DNA from 3 places in the Burkholderia sp. AU33423 genome. Region 3 is predicted to be linked to each of the others. Evidence: predicted binding sites of a transcription regulator. Region 3 holds the regulator's gene; each other region holds the start of a gene.
What was found. The regulator FNR, encoded in region 3, switches genes on or off when oxygen is low (the NO sensors DNR and NnrR bind a similar motif). The targets are predictions, from matches to a motif close to TTGATNNNNATCAA.

Region 1 (6,499 bases), on a different contig from region 3:
ACGTGCGGTGACGAGGATGTCGAGATCGCCGACCGTCTCGCGCCGGCGGCGGAAACTACCGGCCGCCACGACCTTGCCGACGCCCGCGATCGCGCGCAGGCGGTCGAGCAGCGGCAGCAGCGAGTGCGCCGCATCCGGCAGCAGGAAACGTTGGGGTTCGCGCTTCAGCCGGTCGTCGATCGCTTCGAGCAGATGCGCTTCGGTTTTCGGGCCGAAGCCCGGCAGCTCGCGCACGTGCCCGCTCTTCGCTTCCGCGCGAAGCTGCTCGAGCGAATCGACGTGCAGTGCGTCATGGAGCGCCTTCACACGCTTCGCGCCGAGCCCCGGCACGTCGAGCAGCTCGACGATCGCGCCCGGCAGCGCGTGGCGCAGCGTTTGCTGTAGTTCGCAGGTACCGGTCGCGGCGATCTCGCGCAGCTTCGACGCGAGATCGGGCCCGATCGACGGAATCTTCCCGAGATCGTCGCCGTTCGCGATCATCGTCGGGATATCGCGCCCGTAGTCGGCAATCGTCCGTGCTGCGTTGCGATAGGCACGCACCCGGAACGGATTGGCGCCCTGGATCTCGAGCATGTCGGCAATCTCGGCGAACACGGCCGCGCATCCGGCATTGTGGATCGGCATGATCGGCGTGACTCCCTTCCACGTGGATGACGCCGCGCGCATGCGCGACGGCGTCTGCCCGCCCGGCGCCGCATGCTGACGCCGCCGGGCGCCCGTTCATCATCGTACGCCGGCCGCGCCGCACGTGCCGCGCCGCGATGGCGACGACGTCAGCGTCAGAGGGAGGCGCGCGGCGTCGTGGCGTATTGCCGCTCGTAGATCGACTGGCAATGCGTGCAGCGTTCGGCGGCCGGGCGCGCCAGCAGGCGCTCGTAGCCGACCGAGCCGTCGCAGTCGATGCACTCGCCGTAGCTGCCGTCGCGCATCCGCTGCTGGGCACGGCCGATCGCGCGCAGCTCGGTCAGTTTCATGCCGATCAACGCATGATCGACGTCGACGAACAGATCCGCATTGGCCTCGTCACCCTCGTCCGGCGCCGCGCCGGCGAGGTCTGCGTAGGACTCCGACGCGCGCTGGTCTTCGCTGCTGCGGATCTCCGCACGCAACGTCTGCTCGCTCTCGTTGAGCCGCTGTTTCAGCGTCTGCCGTTGTTGTGGGTCGAGCGCCATGGCCGTCTCTCCTGTTCCGGGTTCCGCGCGGAGCATTGCGGCGCGCGGTGTCGCGCCGGTGCGCGGCGGGCCGGCGTCACCGCCTGCCACCGTGTCCGGATGGGCGCCCGGCGACACGCAGTGCCGGACGCATTCGACGCAGGATAAACCCATTGAACACGCGTGTGTTGACCGGAATCAGCGTGCGCTGCAGCGCTCGCCCGATGCGCGCCGGAACTGGGGACGGACGGTAAATCGCGACATCGTCGAATGCGGTTATCGCAGACGCCGCCGGCGTCGCCCGACCCGTCTGCAACGTTGCGTCATCGCACGTCAAGCATCGGCACGGACGATGTCGATCAACGTGCGCGCCGAGCGCTGCCAGCTGTACCGATGCGCGTGCTCGCGGCCCAGCGTGCGCAGCCGTGCCCGCAGTTCGGGATCGTCCATGACGCGGGCGATCGCCGCGGCGATATCCGGTGGTGAATACGCATCGCAGAACAACGCTGCACCGCCGCAGACTTCGGGAAGCGCCCCTTCGTGCGACACGATGACCGGGCAGCCACATCGCATCGCCTCGAGCGGCGGCAACCCGAATCCTTCGTAAAGCGACGGAAACACGAAGCAGCCTGCATGCTCGTACAGCGCCTTCAGCTCGCCGTCGGTCACGTAACCGGCCCATGTGACGTACGGATCGTCTTCGCGCAGGCCCGCCGCGCGTGCGCCGAAGACCTTCGCATTGGCGCCCCCCGCGATCACGAAGCGCAACGTCGGGTGCGACTCGCGCATCAGCGCCACCGCAGCCAGTGCGCGCACGAGATTCTTGCCGGGCGCAAGCGACCCGACAAACAACACGTAGCGGTCCGTCTCGAGATTCAGGCGCGACAGCACGCCGGAATCGGCATCGATGCGGTCGATATGATCGACCGCCCCCGGCACGACCGACAGGCGCGCCGGCGGCACGCCAAGCCGCGCGGCCAGCCGCGCCCGCGAAAAATGCGAGACCGTCACGATATGGCGCGCACGTCGCTTCATGATCGAGAATGCGAAGCGGTACCAGAGGCGGAACGCCATCGAATAGCCGGCCGGCAGATCGAAAATCGCCGCGTCATGAATCATCAGCAGCTGATCGCGCTTGACCAGCGGGCCAATGTTGCAAAGGCTCAGCAAGGTCCGGCCGCGCGTCGTGCGCGGCAGCGTCCATTGTTCCCACAGCGTGCCGTGCCGGCGCCCGGACGTCAGCGATCGCGCGCCGGCCGGCATGGCCGCCGGATCGTGATCGGACGGCACGACGAGCGACGGGGCATCGTCGGCGCTTGCGATCCGCGCGAGCTCCGCCGTCAGTTCGTATGCCACGCGCTGAACGCCCGTCATGCGCTGCGCGGTGAATTTTCCGTTGATTGCGAGCCGGCGCGGCCGCGCGGCATACGCGGCCGTGCCGGCGCCCCGCTCCGCGCGCGCTTCCTGCAATACCGATGCGCTTCGCTCTCGAATCGACGTTGACATGATCGTGACCATTCCGATGGCTGCGGCGCGCCGTTGCGCCGCCGGACACCCCGTTGCGCGGGATGCTGCTGTGCCGTCAGTGTGTCCGTCACCTGCACTCCGGTCGGTACGTTCGATCGCACAACGCGCCGCTTTCCGGATGATTTGACATCCTTAGAATGCATTGCGTCCGATGAATCCCCGAACGATCGTCAACAGGATGATCTTCATGTCGAACCAGAAGCTCCAGTTCTGCATGTAGAACAGATCGAACTTCACACGCGCTTCCATCGCCTCGACCTTGCGCGTCTCGCCGCGATAGCCGTTCACCTGCGCCCATCCGGTGATGCCGGGCCGCACGCGGTAGCGGTACATGTAGCAGTCGATCAGTTGCCGGTAGAAGTCGTCGTGTTCGATCGCGTGGGGGCGTGGGCCGACGACCGACATCTGCCCGAACAGCACGTTGAAGAACTGCGGCAGTTCGTCGAGCGACGTCCGCCGCAGGAACGCGCCGACGCGTGTGATCCGCGAATCGTTGCGCGACGCCTGTCGCACGACGCCCGGTTGGTCGCGATGCACGCGCATCGTCCGGAACTTGAGAATGTCGAACTCCCGGCCGTCGACACCCTTGCGGCGCTGCCTGAACAGCACGGGCCCCGGCGACGACAGCTTGACCGCGATCGCCAGCATCGACAGCAGCGGCAGCAACGGAATCAGCACGCCGAATGCGAACAGCCGGTCGAACGCGAACTTCGCCCACAGCTCCGGCGCCGAGCGCGGCGTGGTCGCGAGGTTGATGGCCGGCATGCCGAGCACGTCGGTCGCCGAGCGATCGACCACCGCCATCTGCCGCACGTCGGGCAACAGCCGCAGCTCCACGAACTCGTCGCGCAACTCGCGGACGATGCGCTGGATCCGCCACTCGTGCGACATCGGCAGCGTGAGCCATACCTCGTCGATCTCGCCGCCGCGAATCAGGTCGCGCAACGCGTTCCAGTCGTCGATCACCGGCACGCCGCCGATGCCGCCGGACGCAGCCTGCGCGTCGTCGTCGAATACGCACGCCGCCACGAAAGGCCCCTGCGGCGCAAGCTGCATCCGCTCGACCGCGACCCGCCCGTACGCCGTTGCGCCGACCACCGCGACGCGGCGCTGCCGCGCGCGCGGGTCGTCACGCGTCAGCGCGAGCGCCAGCAGCGCGGCACGGCCGAGCAGCAATGCGGCGTCGCCGGCCAGCACCGTGCGCACGATCCAGTGCGTCGTGATCGTGCCGCCGCGGTTCATGATCCACATCGCGGCAGTCACCGTCAGCACGCTCGCGCAGACGAGCACCACCATCGTCTGCGTCAGTGCATGCGTGCCGCCTTGCGGCGCCACGCTGCCGCGCACGGTGCGCAGGTCGCGCGGCAGCAAGGCCACGGTCAGCACGCACAGCAGCGCGATCGTGCCGCGCTGCGCGTCGGACAGCGCGTGCCACGCGAGGCCCGACGCCGCCTGCGCGGCGAGCGCGCCTGCCAGCACGAGCACGACGTCGGCAACTGCGATCACAGAACGCCGCATGGAATTCGTCCCACCGGACGTCGATTGCATCGTCACGCACCTTGTGCCGGGAACCCGCGATGCGCGTCCGGCATGCGGGGCCGAACCGGTGTCGGCCTCGCCGTCCCGCGCGTGCCGAGCAGCCTGCGATAGTCCGCGCGAATCAGGTTGTAGCATTCACACGCGTGATGTTCGAGGCCGTCGCGGTCGAGCACCGTGATGCGGCCGCGGCGCTGCCGGATCAGCCCGGCTTCCTGCAGGTTGCCCGCCGCTTCCGTCACGCCTTCGCGGCGCACGCCGAGCATGTTCGCGATCGTCTGCTGCGTGACCGCCAGTTCGTCGCCGTCGATGCGGTCATGCGCAAGCAGCAGCCAGCGGCTGAGCTGCTCGCTGACCGAGTGATGCCGGTTGCACAGCGCGCTGCGCGAGATCTGCGCCATCGCCGCCTGGCAATAGTTGAGCAGCAGCCGGTAGGTTTCGGGCGAGCGCTCGAATTCGGCGCGCATCACGCAGCTCGGCACGCGATAGGCCATCCCGCCGATGCGGACCTCGACCCGGTGCGACGCCGCGGCGCCACCGACCATCGTCGCCAGCCCGACCACGCCCTCGCGGCCGACCTGCGCCACCTCGACCATCGCACCGTCCTCCATCAGATGCTGCACCGACATCATCGACGTCGTCGGGAAATGCACGTGGCGCATCGGCTCGCCGACCCGGTCAAGCATCCCGGCCTTGATCCTGACCAGTTCGAGATGCGGTGCGATGGTGCGGATGCTGTCCTCGGGGAGGGCATCGAGGATGGCGTTCGCCGAGTAGCTCGAGTGAAGATGAAGCATGTCTGTATCCCTTTTATCGTCCGCGCCGCCTGCAGCCGCGTACACGGAACTCGTTATCGCGATGCGTGCTCGGACTGACCGTGGTTGCGGCCACAACCCTGATTCCGACTGACCATCGGCTTATCGCCCGGATCGAGTCGGCCGTCCCGTTTCGACACGCCAGCCCGAATAAGCGATTTACGTGCCAAACCATGCCCGTCCTTAATATATGAATCACGCCTGATTTAGATCGCCCGAATAACCGTCCAAAAAACAAAAAAGCGTCTCATTTCCGGACACTCTTCCGAGCGACGGACACTGCACGTGATTCGACTGATCAATTCACCTGCATCGAACCGAGGCAGCTGCAGCGGTGCCGCACGGCTTATCGGTCATATACTTACAGTCGATTTTCAATTGTTTCCATGATGTTCCGGATAGCACTCCGCTACGGCGTCGCGCCTCACACGGCTGTTTGAAACTGTCTCAAATTTGAATCGGCACACTAATTTCAGGCTCTGTAACCCATCGCACAATTAGCTTGCAACCATTTGATTTATATGAATATTCTTGCGCGCACCATTTATTTGTCAAACAATGTTCAATATTCAACCCGGCACTTTTCCCATGCGAGGCGCACCCCAACCCGATTGATTCACGGCCGACATGGAATGAATGTCCGAAGTCGCATTCAACTTCCGGATGATTAATTTCACGGAAATGAATCATTAAATCCGGATAACGTTTACATGCAACAAAATCGTCAAACATTGTGAAATGACGCAATGTGCAATTGATCGATTTCAATGGCGTGCTAGCCTTTTCGCCAGTATCGTCACTCTGGTTTTGACGAACACAAGTCCGCACGATCGTGCGAATTCCCAATTTTCGGGATATCGCCGGGACGACGCGTGACCGCCACCCTACGAGGATGCGCCGTGACTCACCAGGCCCCTGACGCCGTCGCGTACGCGAACGGCATGATCGAGCTGCCCCACAGCTTCGACGCGAACCGCTTTCTCGCGGCCATCGACCGCGACGAGCTCGCGACGCTGGTCCCCCACCTTCAACTCGTCCACCTGAAATCCGGGCAAGTGCTCTGCGAACCCGGCGAAATGCTCGCCGCGGTCTACCTGCCCGTCACGACCGCGATTTCGCTGCAGTACGTGTCGTCCGGCGGCATGACGCTGGAAGTCGCGGAGATCGGCAGCGAGAGCGTGGTGTGCGACGACGTGATCGGCGGCAGCGGCCGGATGCCCTGCCGCGCCGTGGCCTGCCGCGACGGTTTCGTCTACCGGCTCGACCGGCGCGTGTTCGCCGCCGCGTTCGACACATCGCCGGTGATCCGCCATCTCGTGTTCATCTGCGTGCGGCTGCTGATGGCGCAGGTCTCGCAGATCACGTTCTGCAGCCGTCATCACGTGCTCAAACATCAGTTATGCAGATGGTTCCTGCTCGCGTACGACCGGACCCGCAGCATCGAGATCCAGGTGACGCACAGCATGCTGG
Region 2 (6,499 bases), on a different contig from region 3:
GGCGCGCAGCAGGTCCGCATTGGCCGAGCGTTGCAGCAGCACGGCGCGGATCGCGGCGTTCTGCACGGGCGAATCGTCGGCGAACACGTCGTTGACGAGTCCGGCCTGCTCCAGGTTGATCGCGAGCGCGAGTTCCAGCGCTTCGCGCTGGAAGCGGAATTTCGCGAGCGGGATCAGGTCGCGCCACAGCTGGCGCGCCTTGTCGGACTGGCCGCTATCCTCCAGCGCGAACCCGCGCAGCGCCTGCTGGCTCAGGCCGAAGTAGTCGAGCGGCTCCGCGGGCGTCTGCGGCAGCAACGCGAGCGCGGCGTCCGGCTTGTGGCCGATCTGCACGTACCAGGTCGCGAGCAGGTAGTCGTAGAGCGCGGGCGCGTTCGCGAAGCGCGGCTTCTGCGCCTGCAGGTCGTCCAGCGTCAGCGGCTTGGCGCGGCTCGAGTCGCTGTTTTCCGACGTGCGCATGCGCAGCAGGTCGACGGTCGCGAGCACGGTCGGCGACTGGATCTGGCTCGCGTCGAATTCCGACCCGAACAGCAGCTTGCTGTCGAGTTCGTTCGCGAGCTGGATTAACGGCACGTTCGACGTCGCCGGCGACCAGCGCGCGAGCGCGTGGCCGTACAGGTCGGCCTGCTGCGTGACGTTGCCGCCAAGCCACGCGACACGCCGCAGCAGCCCGTTTGCGGAGGTCGCATAGCGGCCCTGCGGGTACACCTTCAGGTAAGTGCGAAACACCGTATTCGCGGCGTCGAGCGACACCTTCGTCACGCGGCCGCGCGTCGGCGTGGGGCTGTCGTTGTCGAACACGTTGGCCTGCGCGGCGTTCAACTGCGCGCGCCCGGCCATATAGAGCCCGGTTTCCTTCAGCCACGGGTTCGCGCTGTGCGACGCGCTCGCGAAGGCCCGGGTCGCGGTGAGGAAGTCGGCGCGGTAGAACGCGTTCGTACCGTCCAGGTACGCGGCGAACTGCTGGCCGAGCGGCGACTTGACCGGCGGTTTCGTCCAGGCGGCGCTCGCGCCGCCGGCGGCACAGGTCTTCTGCGCGATGTCGGCACGCGCCGCGCGCAGGCGCGCGGCTTCGTCGGCGGGGAGGCCGCCGGCACTGCCCAGTGCGTCGTTGAATGCGTCTGCGCCCGAGGTCATGCTGCGGCAGATGCTGCCTTCGCCGTCGGCGTACTGGTTCGACGGTGTTTCGGTCTCCGCCGCGCCGCCGGTCTTGTCGGGCGTCTTCTGCCCGATATAGATCCATCCGGAAAAGTCCATCGGAAACGGCACGATGATCTGGTTGATCCGGTCCTTCGCCGGGATCGTCTTCGGGTCGGGAAACGCCTGCGCGACCTTGGCGCTGTCGACCATCATCAGCATCGCGTTGATGCGCGTGTCGTTGGCGGGGCTCAGTATCGGCAGGTTGCCGCAGAAGTACGCATTCTGCCGGAGCGTGACCGGCGCTTCGCAGCTATCGTCCGAGCTGGCATGGGCCGCCGGAATCCAGAACAGGCTGGCCGCCAGCGCGGCGAACAGGTTTCGATGCAGCAATGGGCTTTTAGGCATTTTTTCTTGTGCCGGGTGTGGGGCCGCAGCGGCCGGGTCTCTCAGGTGAGGCGTTTCGCCCCGGCGCGTATCGTACCGCACTGGATGCACGAATTTCGCCGGTGCGGGCGGCGGCCGGGCGCATCGGCAACCGGTGTGCGCCGGACGGCTAGTCGTATCGATGGTCGGTCCGATCCGGCTCCCGCATCACGCGTACACGCTGCTGGCGACGCCGTCGTCGGCCACATCGTCGATCGCGGCCCGCAAGTCGTCGATCGCCACCATCAGCTCGCGGACCTGCCGCAACGACGGGTACTGGTGCAGCACGGCATGCCATTGCGGCAGCGTCAGCAGCGCGTGCCAGACGACACCCAGGCCGCCCGGATCGGCATCCGGCCGCTGCGCGAGCGCGCTCGCGTATTCGAGGCTCGCCTGCGCCGACAGCAGCTGCATCCGGCTGGCGGCGCCCAGCAGGCGCGGCGTCGTGTCGGCGGACGCATCGCAGCAATAGAGCACTTCCCGTGGCAGCGTCGCTTCGTCGGTCGTCAGCGCCCGCAGCGATGCGCCGTGCACGCGCACCGTGCCCTGGTGCGTATCGAACGCATAGAGCGTGTCCGGGTCGGCCTGAGCGAGCAGGTTCAGGCCGCGCAGCAGCCGCGGCAGGTCGGTCGTCGCGGCATCCGCGGACGCTTTCGCTTCGACGAGGAAGCGCACGTTCCACGCGGGCGCCGGGTCATCGCCGCGCGTGCGTTCGAGCAGGATCGCGTCCCATTCGGTTTTCGCGCGATCGTGGCGGCCCGGAATCGATGACGGCACGCGCATCGACGTCACCACCCGGTACGTGCGGCGTGCGTCGACGGCGTCGAGCCGGCGCGCCAGCGCGTCGAGCGCCTGCGCGGCCAGCGCTTCGACGGCTGCGCCGCGCTGCTGCGACGCGACGCCCTGCGCGACGGCGACGGTGCTGCCTTCGAGCGGGCCCTGGCGCACCCAGAGCGCCCGGTAGCGACGCACGTGCTCGTCCGCTGCCAGTGCGTCGACGCGCAGCATGCGTTCGAGCGCGGGGCTGTCTTTCAGCTTGATGATGTCCTGCTCGAACGCGGTGTCGGTCGCCATGTCCGGCAGCGCGAGCAGGTGCCGCAGCGTGTCGTGCAGATCGGCCCACGACGCGGCGGTGGCGGCCGCATGCAGCCGCGCGAGCCCGTCGCGTTGCCATGGGCGGGCGCTGCGCTCGAGCTTGGCCGGGTGCGCGATCGCGTTGACGGCCGAGTGCAGCGCGCGACGGTCCTGCTCGGCATGCGCGGACAACGACGCGTATTCGCGCACGCTCGGCGCATCGTGCCGCAGCACCGCGGCCTGAAAGGCGGGATCGCCGGCGTGCGTATCCATCGCATCGCGGATCATCTGCGCGAGGGCGTCGATGAAGCGCTGCCGCAGTGCCGCGTCGGGGGCCTGCCCGTCGCTTCGCATCCGGCGTGCTTCCTCGATCACGCTCGCGAGCGTGGCGGCCGGGTTCGCGGCGTCGGACGGCGACGAAGCGCTGTCGAGCGGCGGCAGCCGGTAGCGGCGCGCGACGGTGCGCAGGGTTTCGTCGAGCAGGGCGGGAAGCGGTGTCAGCGACATGGTCGGTATCGGCTTGAAGGCGATGCGCGTGCCCGGGGTGAGGGCGTGGCGGGCGCGATGATGTGCAACGTTATCACGCCGGGTCGGTCGGCACGACGGCGCAGGCGTATCTGCGCGTGCCGATCGGCGTCGGCATCAGCATGGGTGGGACTCGGATGCGTGGTCGCGGGCGTGGCTGCGATGACGCTGCCTTCGCGGCAGCGCGGGCAGCCACGCACCTGACAACGGTCACGAAACACGCCACGCATCGATCTCCGCTGTCATGCTGCGATCAGCGATCAGCGATCAGCGCAGCCGCTCCCGCGCACCAACCGCATCACGCCGTCAACGTCACCGACAGGCTGCCGAGTTCGCCGAAGCGCACCGTCAGCGCGTCGCCGAGCGGCACGTCGATCGCGCCCGCGTACGAACCGGTCGTCACGATCTGCCCGGCGCGCACGGCGTCGCCGCGCGAGGCGAGGAAATTGACGAGCCACACCAGCGGCTTCAGCGGATCACCGTCCGGATGGCGGCCGTCGATCGTGCGGTTCAGCGCGCCTTCGAACGACAGCGCCAGCGTCTCGAGCGGCACGTTCAGCCCGTCGGGCACGACCGGGCCGACACATAGCCCCTGGTTGAATTGCCCGTCGGCCAGCAGCTCGAACTTCGACGCGCGCGTGGGCTCCGCATAGCGGCAGCCGAGCACTTCGAGCACGATGCGCACTTCGCGGATCGCGTCGCGCACGTCCTGTTCGTCGTACGGCTGTTCGCGTGCAGGCAGGTCGCGATCGAGCACGAACGCGATTTCCGGTTCGATCCGCACGATCGGGCCGCCGACGACGCGGTACGGCGCGTCGGCCTCGCGGATCGTCGACGCGAAGATCGGCGCGAGGATCACGCGGTCGGGCGGCGGCAGCGCGCATTTCCAGCCGCCGACGGGTTCGCCGAGCAGGTCGGCCACGCGCTGCTGGATCGCGAGGGCGGTCTCGACGTTCTCGGGGCGCAGCGCATCGGGCAGCAGCGGGCCGGGCGAGCCGGCATGGCGGGCGGCGACGAGATGCTGGGCGGCGCCGTCCACGCGTTCGGTAGTCGTTGTCATGTCGGTTGAGCGAGTTGAAAGTGGGCCGGCAAATAAGGGCCGGACGAAAGTCGCACATTCGATGATAGCGCTTTCGGCACGATGACCGCTCGATTGCGCTGCTTCGGCTTCTGTGTCAGCCAGGTTTGCGACCTTGCCGCAAGCGAGAGGGACCGGCGTCACGTCGCGGCGCTTTGCCGCACGGACAGTGTCGGGTCGACCTTGATCGCCATCAACATTCAAACCTGCCATCCGCCGATGATGGTGACAAGGCCGCGCGATCTGACGCGTGGCAACTCACCCCAGCGAGGTTCGCATGTACGAGAAGATCATGGTGGCCGTCGACGGCAGCGCTTCGTCGAAGCAGGCGCTTGCCGAGGCAGTGAAGGTCGCGCTGGCAAGCGACGCACACGTCAGCGTCGTGTATGTGGTGGACAAGTCGGTGCTGTTCACTTACGCGGGCCGTTTCGATCCGCACGCACTGGTCGAGGAAATCCGCGACGACGGGCGCAAGGTGCTGCGCGAAGCCGAGCAGATCATCGCGCTGGCGGGCGCGAAGGGCGAGGCCGAACTCGTCGAGACCGAAAGCATCGGCGAGGACATCGCGGAGCGTCTGCAGCGTTACGTGAAGGAAGGCGGGATCGATCTCGCGGTGGTCGGCACGCACGGGCGGCGCGGGATCCGGCGCGTGCTGCTCGGCAGCGTCGCGGAGCGCTTCGTGCGCGGCTCGAAGTGCCCGGTGCTGCTGATTCGCGGCGACGATGACGACGTAGCGGCTGCCGCCGCGGCTGCTTGACGCGGCGCGCGCGATGATCCGCCGCCAGTCCCGCATCGTCGTCGCGGCGATCGCCGTGTTCGTGTCGCTCGCGGGGATGATGGCCGTCGTGTCGGGGCTGCTGTTCGACAACGCGATGGCGCTGCGCGGCGGCGCCATCGCGCTGGTCGTCGGCGTGGCCGGCTTCGTCGTGATGCTCAACCCGGGCGCGAAAGGCGAAGCGTGAGGCGGGCGGGCCCGCACGGCTGCTTGCGTCCGACCGCGGGGGAGACAGCCGGCAACCGCTGTCCGCAAGACCGGCGACAGCCGCTGCCGCGCGGCTTTTCCACTTACTCGCTGGCGGTACCCGGCGCCTTCGTGCCGTCCTGCCCGATCTGTATCGCCAGCCGCTTCAACGTTTCCGCCAGCTCGTCGTTCTTCGGCTGAATCTTCCGCGCCTGCGCGAACACCTCGCGCGCTTCATCCTGGCGGCCCAGTTTCCACAGCACTTCGCCCTTGTGCGTCAGTCCGGTCGCATGGGCTTCGCCTGCGTCATTGTTCGTGTCGCCGTCCTTCGCGAAGATCGCGATCGAGCGGTCGAACCACGTGAGCGCCTCGTCGTTGCGGCCGAGGCGATACAGCGCCCAGCCCTTGCTGTCGAGCGCATACGCATCGTCCGGCGATTCCGCGAGATGCGCGTCGATCATCGCGAGCCCGCGCTCGACTGCGACGCCGGCGTCGGCGAGCCGGTAGCCGATGTCGTTCCGGCGATCGTCGGGAATCCTGTCGAGATCGAGCGCGGCGGCCACGCGGCCCTCGTCGCGTTCGGCGATCGCGAGCGACAGCAGCTTGGCCACGATCTGCTGCCGCAATTCGCTGCTGATCCGGTCGCCGTTGGCGACCAGGCTGCCGAGGTATTGCGTGTAGAGGTCAGGCGCGCCCGGGGCGTCCGCGTTGTTCGCGATGGTCAAGCCCGGGCCCGCGCACCAGTCGGTGTCGGCCGCCCCGGCCAGCGTGCCGGCGTAAAGATTGACGTTGCGCGGCGTGCGCGATTGCGCGTAGTAGGTGTAGCCGTTCGCATCCGAATAGCCGCAGGCCAGGTATTCGTTCTCCACGTCCAGCACGTATGGGAAATGGCCGATCGGTGCCGAGCCGCCCGGCTCGACCAGCCGGAACGATTCGCCGAGATCGCCGTCGCCGACGATTGGGTTGAGCACCCATTGCTTCTCCGGATGCAGCTTCGGCAGCCGGACCCGGACGGTGCGCCCTGCCGCGTCGGTCGTGCCGAAGATCACGCTGTCACGCTGCTCCGGCTTGACGGGCAGCCCCGCGATGACCTGACCGGGCAGGTACAGCCGGTAGCGCGCACTCGGTAGCGGCTGGTGCGTGACGGGGTCGCGCAGCACGAACTGGTGAACGTAAGGCCCTTTTCCGAGCGACGCGGTCGGCGCGACGTAGGTGCGCGCGTAGGCGGCGGGCAGGGCGGTGCAGCTCAGGGCCGCGGCAACGAGCGCGGCGAGAAGGCGGGATGTCATGAAATTGCG
Region 3 (6,499 bases):
TGTATGCGCGTTTCGGGCGCCTCGACGTGCTCGTCAACAACGCATCGGTGTTCTGGCAGGACCATTTCCCGAGCTTCGACCTCGCGGCGTTCGACCAGGCGTGGGCCGTCAACTGCCGCGCGCCGATCCTGCTCACGCGCGCGTTCTACGAACGGGCTCGCGCGGCCGGCGCGCAGGGTGTCGTCGTGAATGTGGTCGATCAGAAGATCAAGGAAAACTTTCACCGCGACCATTTCAGCTATACGGTCGCGAAGGCCGCGCTCGGCAACCTCACGCAGATGCTCGCGCTGTCGTCCGCGCCGGTGCTGCGCGTGAATGCGGTGTTCCCCGGGCTGATGCTGCCGAGCGACGACCAGACGCAAGCCGACTTCGAACACGCGAGCCGCGCATCGACGCCGCTCGCGCGCATCGCGGGCCCCGACGATGTCGCGAGCGCGATCCTGATGCTGACGGGCAATGCGTACAACGGCGTGGATTTCGTCGTCGATGCGGGGCAGAACCTGATCCGCGTCGACCAGGACGTGCTGTACAAGCACCGCGCGCCCGACGGCAAGCACTGACCGGTGCGCGCCGTGGCGGCCGGCAGCCGTCGGCCGCGCGCCGCGTTACGGCTTGTCGGCGCTCCCGCCTTCGCGAACCTTGCCCTGCGCGACGCTCGTGCCGGGCGGCACGCTGTGCGTGAGCCACACGTTGCCGCCGATCACCGAGCCGCGCCCGATCGTCACGCGGCCGAGAATCGTCGCGCCCGCGTAGATCACCACGTCGTCCTCGACGATCGGGTGCCGCGCATTGCCCTTGACCAGCGCACCGTCGCCATCGGCGGGGAAGCTCTTCGCGCCGAGCGTGACGGCCTGGTACACGCGCACGCGCTCGCCGATGATCGCCGTCTCGCCGATCACGACGCCCGTGCCGTGGTCGATGAAGAAGCTCGGGCCGATCTGCGCGCCCGGGTGGATGTCGATGCCGGTAGCCGAGTGGGCGATTTCATTGATGAATCGCGCCAGCAGCGGCACGCCCAGCCGGTGCAGCGCGTGCGCGAGCCGGTGATGCATCATCGCCAGCACGCCGGGGTAGCACAGCAGGATCTCGGTGATGTGCTGCGCGGCCGGATCGCCGGCATACGCGGCCTGGATATCGCTGACGAGCAGCGCGCGGACCGCCGGCAACTGCCGGCCGAATTCGCGCGCGATTTCGAACGCGCGTTCGTCGAGCTCCGCGAACGGCGTATCGGCATGCTCGGGCAGGAACGGCAGCGCGCGGCGGATCTGTTCGGACAGAATGCGCAGCGTGCTCTCGAGCGTGTGGCCGACGTAGAAGTCGACGCTTTCGTCGGTCAGATCGGGGGCGCCGTAGTGCGTCGGAAACATCGACGCGCGCAGGCCGGTCACAATCTTGCAGATCGCATCGCGCGACGGCAGTTCGCGAATGCCGCGTGGATGGCGCGTGCGATGGAGTTCCTCGCGCGACTCGCGCAAGCCGGCAACGATTTCTTCAAGGCCCCACTGACGGGCGGGTGATGTCGACATATGCCAATGCAGGCGGCCGCGCTCGGTCGCACGGCCGCTAATAAAGTGACGGGTTCCGCAAGATTACCGCGTTTTCCGTCCGGGAGCGGCACGCCGGGGATCGGCCGGACGGCCGATGGCACTGGATCGCGACGGCGTCAGATCGTGATGCTGCTCGCGTCGATCCATCGCACGGCCCAGTCGCGCGCGTGCGCGATCGCGTCGCTTTCGTCGTTGAACTGGAGCTCGATCGGGAAAAATCGGTTCGCAACGAGTTCCCCGTCGCTCGATCGGGAGATCACGACGTAGGGTTTGAACGAACCGTCACTGGTACGCGCGGGCGCGCAGTTCAACAGATAACCGCGGTGCGTGAAGGCAGTAGTCGCTTGCATGAATCCGCCACCTCTAGTCCCTTGCTTTGTTGTTCACTACCCGTCTTTAAGGGTGCTGCGGCCCCCGGCGCGGGCAGAGGCGGCGCGACCGAATCCCCTGTCGCCGCTTCGCAGGAAAAGAATCATACTCTGTAGAAAACGGGTCTTCTAGCTGAAATAAATCATGACAAATCAGTGCGCGTCGCGCGACCGCGGCGATCGCCCGCGCGCCTTTTCCCGTCACGCCCGGAACGGGATTTGCTTCGATCCGGAACGCTTCGCCGCGAGGAGAGCCGCGATGGAATCATCCGATCAAACCGATCGTTCGCGTCCGCGCAGCATCGAGCTCGACAACGACGACACGCACGACAGCACGGTCGACACCGACGGCAAGAACCGAGAGGCGTCGCGCCTTGCCGGCGGCGGACCGATCTCGCCCGACGAAATCACGCGCAGCAACGCGTCGCTCGTCAATGCGATGCCGGAAGCCGGCGACGGCTTCGCCGGTTTCGACAGCCGCCCCGGCGGCAATCATCCGGCGTTCGCGCTGCGTGCCGGCTACATGGTGATCGAGAAGGGCTTCGACGCGCCGCCACCCATGAGCGACGCGCTGTTCGGCCCCGTCCACCGGATGTACGGCAGCACGTACTGGCCCGGCCACCAGCGTCGGCCGGAACGCGTCTTCGAGCTGACCGCCGTGCCGAGATAGCCGGCGCGGCGTTTGAATCGATCGTTCGATTGCGCACCGGTATCGGCCGGCAGCCGATGGCCGGGGATCGGCATACGCGATCGTGTGCCGATCCTGCACCGGCAACCGCACGATGCACGAACGAACGATTCCACGCAGCGGCACCGGCAGTGCCATGCACGCCGTGAATTGCGCTGACGCACATGCGTTGATCGAGGTCATGTCGAAACGCCGCGGTTGCGATTGAATGGCGATGCGGGCAATGCATCCGCGTGACCGTCGTGCCGTGTCGATGCGATCGGCGTGCGCGTGTGCGTGCGCCACGCGCGACGCCGATGCGCGCGCATGCCTTCCCGTCGACGATGCAGACGACAGCGACCACCACGTCGCACGACACGCGTCGCGCGTCGCGCGTCGCAGCATGCGCCAGATGCATGGCAGTGCGCCGCGGAAACGGAAGCGGCGCCGCCGCGCGGCACGACCGGCACCTCACTGCAAAGTCCCGGTCATTGGTTTACTCTGCCTCGCAGCCTGCGCATTGCCCAGCCCGATCGGCCATCCGGCCGACTTCGTTTCAACCCGCCACTCGGAGACACTATGTACAAGCGTATTCTGGTTGCCGTCGACGGCAGCGACACGTCCCGCCATGCGTTCGATGCCGCACTGGCGCTCGCGAAATCGCACGGTGCCGAGCTGCAACCGTTCTACGTCGTCGAGAACGCCGCGATCTACTACAACGTGCCCGGCTACGATCCATCCGTGCTGCGCGATCAGCTCGTCGCGCAGGGCAACGCACTCGCGAAGGATTTCACCGCGCTGATGCAGGCAGCGGGCGTGAAAGGCGAGACGAAGCTGGGCGAAGCGACGTCGCTCAACGACGTGTCGTCACTGATCCTCGACGGCGCGAAAGCGTTCGGTGCCGATCTCATCGTGCTCGGCACGCACGGCCGCCGCGGGTTCCGCCGTCTCGTGCTCGGCAGCATCGCCGAGCAATGCGTGCGCCACGCGACGCTGCCCGTGCTGCTGATTCCGGCGGCCGCCAACGTCGACGAACCGGCCGCGTGAGCAGCGTTCGGCATGCGCGCGCGTCGCGACGTTTTGTCACCCGACAGCGCCAAGTTGCGGTGGGACAATGATTCCGTCGATTCAACGCCGGAGTAAACGATCATGCTGACGCCCGTCGCCACACGTCCCGCCGCCACGCCTCATGCCGGTAGCTGGGCTCCTCGCCAGGCCGCGCACTGCTCGTCGTGCGCAATGCGGCACCTGTGCATGCCGCAGGGCCTGGCGCCCGAGGCGCTCAGTCGCCTCGAGTCGGTCATCTGCGCGGCGCGCCCCGTCAAGCGCGGCGAAGCGCTGTTCCGCGAAGGCGACGCATTCGACAACCTGTACGCCGTGCGCTCGGGTTCATTGAAAACCATCGCGACGCGCCACGACGGCCGCGAGCAGGTCACCGGCCTGCATCTCGCCGGCGAAGCGCTCGGCCTCGACGGCATCTGCGACGACACGCATCCGCGCACCGCGGTCGCGCTGGAAGACAGCTCGGTCTGCGTGATTCCATACAGCGCGCTCAAGACGCTCTGCTCCGAAGCCGGTTCGATGCAGCTGCGCATGCACAAGCTGATGAGCGAACAGATCGTGCGCGAAACGTCGCAAACGATGCTGCTCGGTTCGCTGAATGCCGAAGAACGTGTCGCCGCATTCCTGCTCGACGTCTCGTCGCGCTACCTGAAGCGCGGTTACTCGCCGTCGGAATTCAACCTGCGGATGACGCGCGAAGACATCGGCAGCTACCTCGGCATGACGCTCGAAACGGTCAGCCGCACGCTGTCGAAATTCCAGAAGCGCGGCCTGATCGAAATGCAGGGCCGCCACGTCCAGATCGTCGATTTCGACGGTTTGCATCACGTCTGATGTGATGCCGCACGGCGCGCCCCTCTCGCGCGCCGCCTGCGTCACGCGATCAGTCAATCGAGAAACAGCGCGGCGCGCGCCTTCAGCGCCGCGCTGAAATCGTCGAGCCAGCCGATCGACAAACGCCAGCTCTGCCAGTAAAGGTCGATGTCGATCGTTCGCCCGCGCGACATGTCGACCAGTTCACCCGCCACCAGCTGGCGGTCGACCATCCGGTCCGGACACATCCCCCATCCCAAGCCCGTTTCGCACGCACGCAGGTAGCCCGCGACGTGCGGTATCCAGTGCTGCGGCGGATCGAGATCCGCACGCGTCACGCGCCGGATGAAACGCGCCTGCAGCCCGTCCTTCGGATTGAACATCACGCACGGTGCGCGGCGCAGCGCATCGCGCGTAATGCCCGCGTCGAAGTAGCGTTCGTAAAAAGCCGGCGAGCACACCGCGCGATAGCGGATGCGCCCGAGCCGCTCCGACCGGCACCCCTGGATCGGCTCCGCCTGCGCGGTCACCGCGCCCTGCACGCTGCCGTCGCGAATGCGCGACGCGGTGTAATCCTGGTCGTCGATCACGAGGTCGAGCAACGTCTCGCGCTCCGTGCAGAACGGCCCGACCGCGTCGATGAACCACGTCGCGACGCTGTCGTCGTTGACGGCCACGCGCAACGTCGGCCACGCGCTCGCGATCTGGCCCGGCAACGCCGGCATCCGGCCCCCCAGTTCGGCCTCGAGCAGTTGCACGCGCTCGGTGTGCCGGCACAGCAGCGCCCCCGACGTCGTCGCAACGCATGGCTGCCCGCGCTTGACGAGCACGCTGCCGACCCGCTCCTCCAGCAGTTTCACGCGCTGCGACACGGCCGACGCCGTGACGTTCAGTTCCTTGGCCGCCCGCTCGAACGAGCCGTGCCGGATCACGGCCGCGAGGGCATCGAGCAACGCGTAGTCGAGCATTAGATTTCCTTAATCCGCATTAGGTGATTTAGCTTCTCTTATTTTCAAGCTGACCGCAGACTAGCGCTACCCGATTCATCCGTCCACTGCTTCCACTGTTGTCACCCACCATGAACTGGCTCGCTTTTTCCCACGGCGCCGTACTCTGCGGATCGCTCATCGTCACCATCGGCGCGCAGAACGCATTCGTGCTGCGGCAGGGCATCATGCGCTCACACGTCGGCAAGATCGTGCTGCTGTGCGCACTGTCCGACATGATCCTGATCGGCGCGGGCGTGGGCGGCGCATCGGTGCTCGTCGAACGCTATCCGACCTTCGTCCACGCGGTGCTGTACCTCGGCCTCGCGTATCTCGCGTGGTTCGGCATCAACGCGCTGCGCCGCGCGTTCAAGCCGGGCCACGAAACGCTCGACGTGCGCGGCGACGCGGTCGCGCCGCCGCCGCAGAGCGGCCTCGCGATCGTGCTGATGACGCTCGCGTTCACGTGGCTCAACCCGCACGTGTATCTCGACACGTTCCTGCTGATCGGCACGGCCGGCGCACGCGAGCCGGAAGGCGCGCGGCTCGCGTTCGCGATCGGCGCGATGTCGGTCAGCGTCGTGTGGTTCCTCGGGCTCGGCTACGGTGCGCGACTGCTGGCACCGTGGTTCCGCAAGGCCATGGCGTGGCGCGTGCTGGATGGCGCGATCGGCAGCATGGTGCTGTTTCTCGCGGCGGTGCAGTTGCGCTGACCGGTTCACCGTCGCACGGGCGGCCGCTCGCCGCCCGTCGTCCCGCCCGCTCCGGCGCCACGCTGGAGCATCCCTTCCCGCCCTTCCACCCGCTCCCGCCCACGCGCGGTTCCGCGCCCCGCCACGCCAGCCGCAACAAAAATCGGTTCCTGATCGAACGCAGCCACGCGAAGCGCTCACGCAACGGACGGGGTGTCCGTCAACTGCGTCAAATCGCCTGCCATCGCGACGGCGCGCCGCCTGCACGAATCGGAGCGATCGGCGAGAATGTCCGGCGTCCCGCGACAACGGCGTGACCGCACCGCGTACCCCGTCGTCTCGCCGTGATCGTTGCGGCCCATCC

Region 1: a site for FNR is predicted at 1,340-1,353, ahead of CFB50_RS24880 (TraR/DksA family transcriptional regulator). Genes of this name have one in related genera too.
Region 2: a site for FNR is predicted at 4,424-4,437, ahead of CFB50_RS37405 (universal stress protein). Genes of this name have one in related genera too.

What each region holds. Positions count from the first base shown of each region.
Region 1 covers NZ_NKFH01000007.1:1,398,807-1,405,305, reverse strand. Annotated here, with positions in the region: gene polX (DNA polymerase/3'-5' exonuclease PolX) at 1-624, opposite strand, end outside; gene CFB50_RS24880 (TraR/DksA family transcriptional regulator) at 780-1,172, opposite strand; gene CFB50_RS24875 (glycosyltransferase family 4 protein) at 1,485-2,657, opposite strand; gene CFB50_RS24870 (undecaprenyl-phosphate glucose phosphotransferase) at 2,811-4,196, opposite strand; gene CFB50_RS24865 (Crp/Fnr family transcriptional regulator) at 4,229-5,011, opposite strand; gene CFB50_RS24860 (Crp/Fnr family transcriptional regulator) at 5,929-6,499, shown strand, end outside.
Region 2 covers NZ_NKFH01000010.1:477,859-484,357, forward strand. Annotated here, with positions in the region: gene CFB50_RS37390 (hypothetical protein) at 1-1,545, opposite strand, end outside; gene CFB50_RS37395 (3-deoxy-D-arabino-heptulosonate 7-phosphate synthase) at 1,732-3,144, opposite strand; gene CFB50_RS37400 (2-keto-4-pentenoate hydratase) at 3,461-4,222, opposite strand; gene CFB50_RS37405 (universal stress protein) at 4,518-4,997, shown strand; gene CFB50_RS37410 (DUF2964 family protein) at 5,011-5,202, shown strand; gene CFB50_RS37415 (tetratricopeptide repeat protein) at 5,306-6,490, opposite strand.
Region 3 covers NZ_NKFH01000006.1:80,650-87,148, reverse strand. Annotated here, with positions in the region: gene CFB50_RS18200 (SDR family oxidoreductase) at 1-560, shown strand, start outside; gene epsC (serine O-acetyltransferase EpsC) at 606-1,526, opposite strand; gene CFB50_RS18190 (hypothetical protein) at 1,664-1,897, opposite strand; gene CFB50_RS18185 (DUF3005 domain-containing protein) at 2,175-2,585, shown strand; gene CFB50_RS18180 (universal stress protein) at 3,162-3,629, shown strand; gene fnr (fumarate/nitrate reduction transcriptional regulator Fnr) at 3,732-4,478, shown strand; gene CFB50_RS18170 (LysR family transcriptional regulator ArgP) at 4,532-5,425, opposite strand; gene CFB50_RS18165 (LysE/ArgO family amino acid transporter) at 5,536-6,156, shown strand.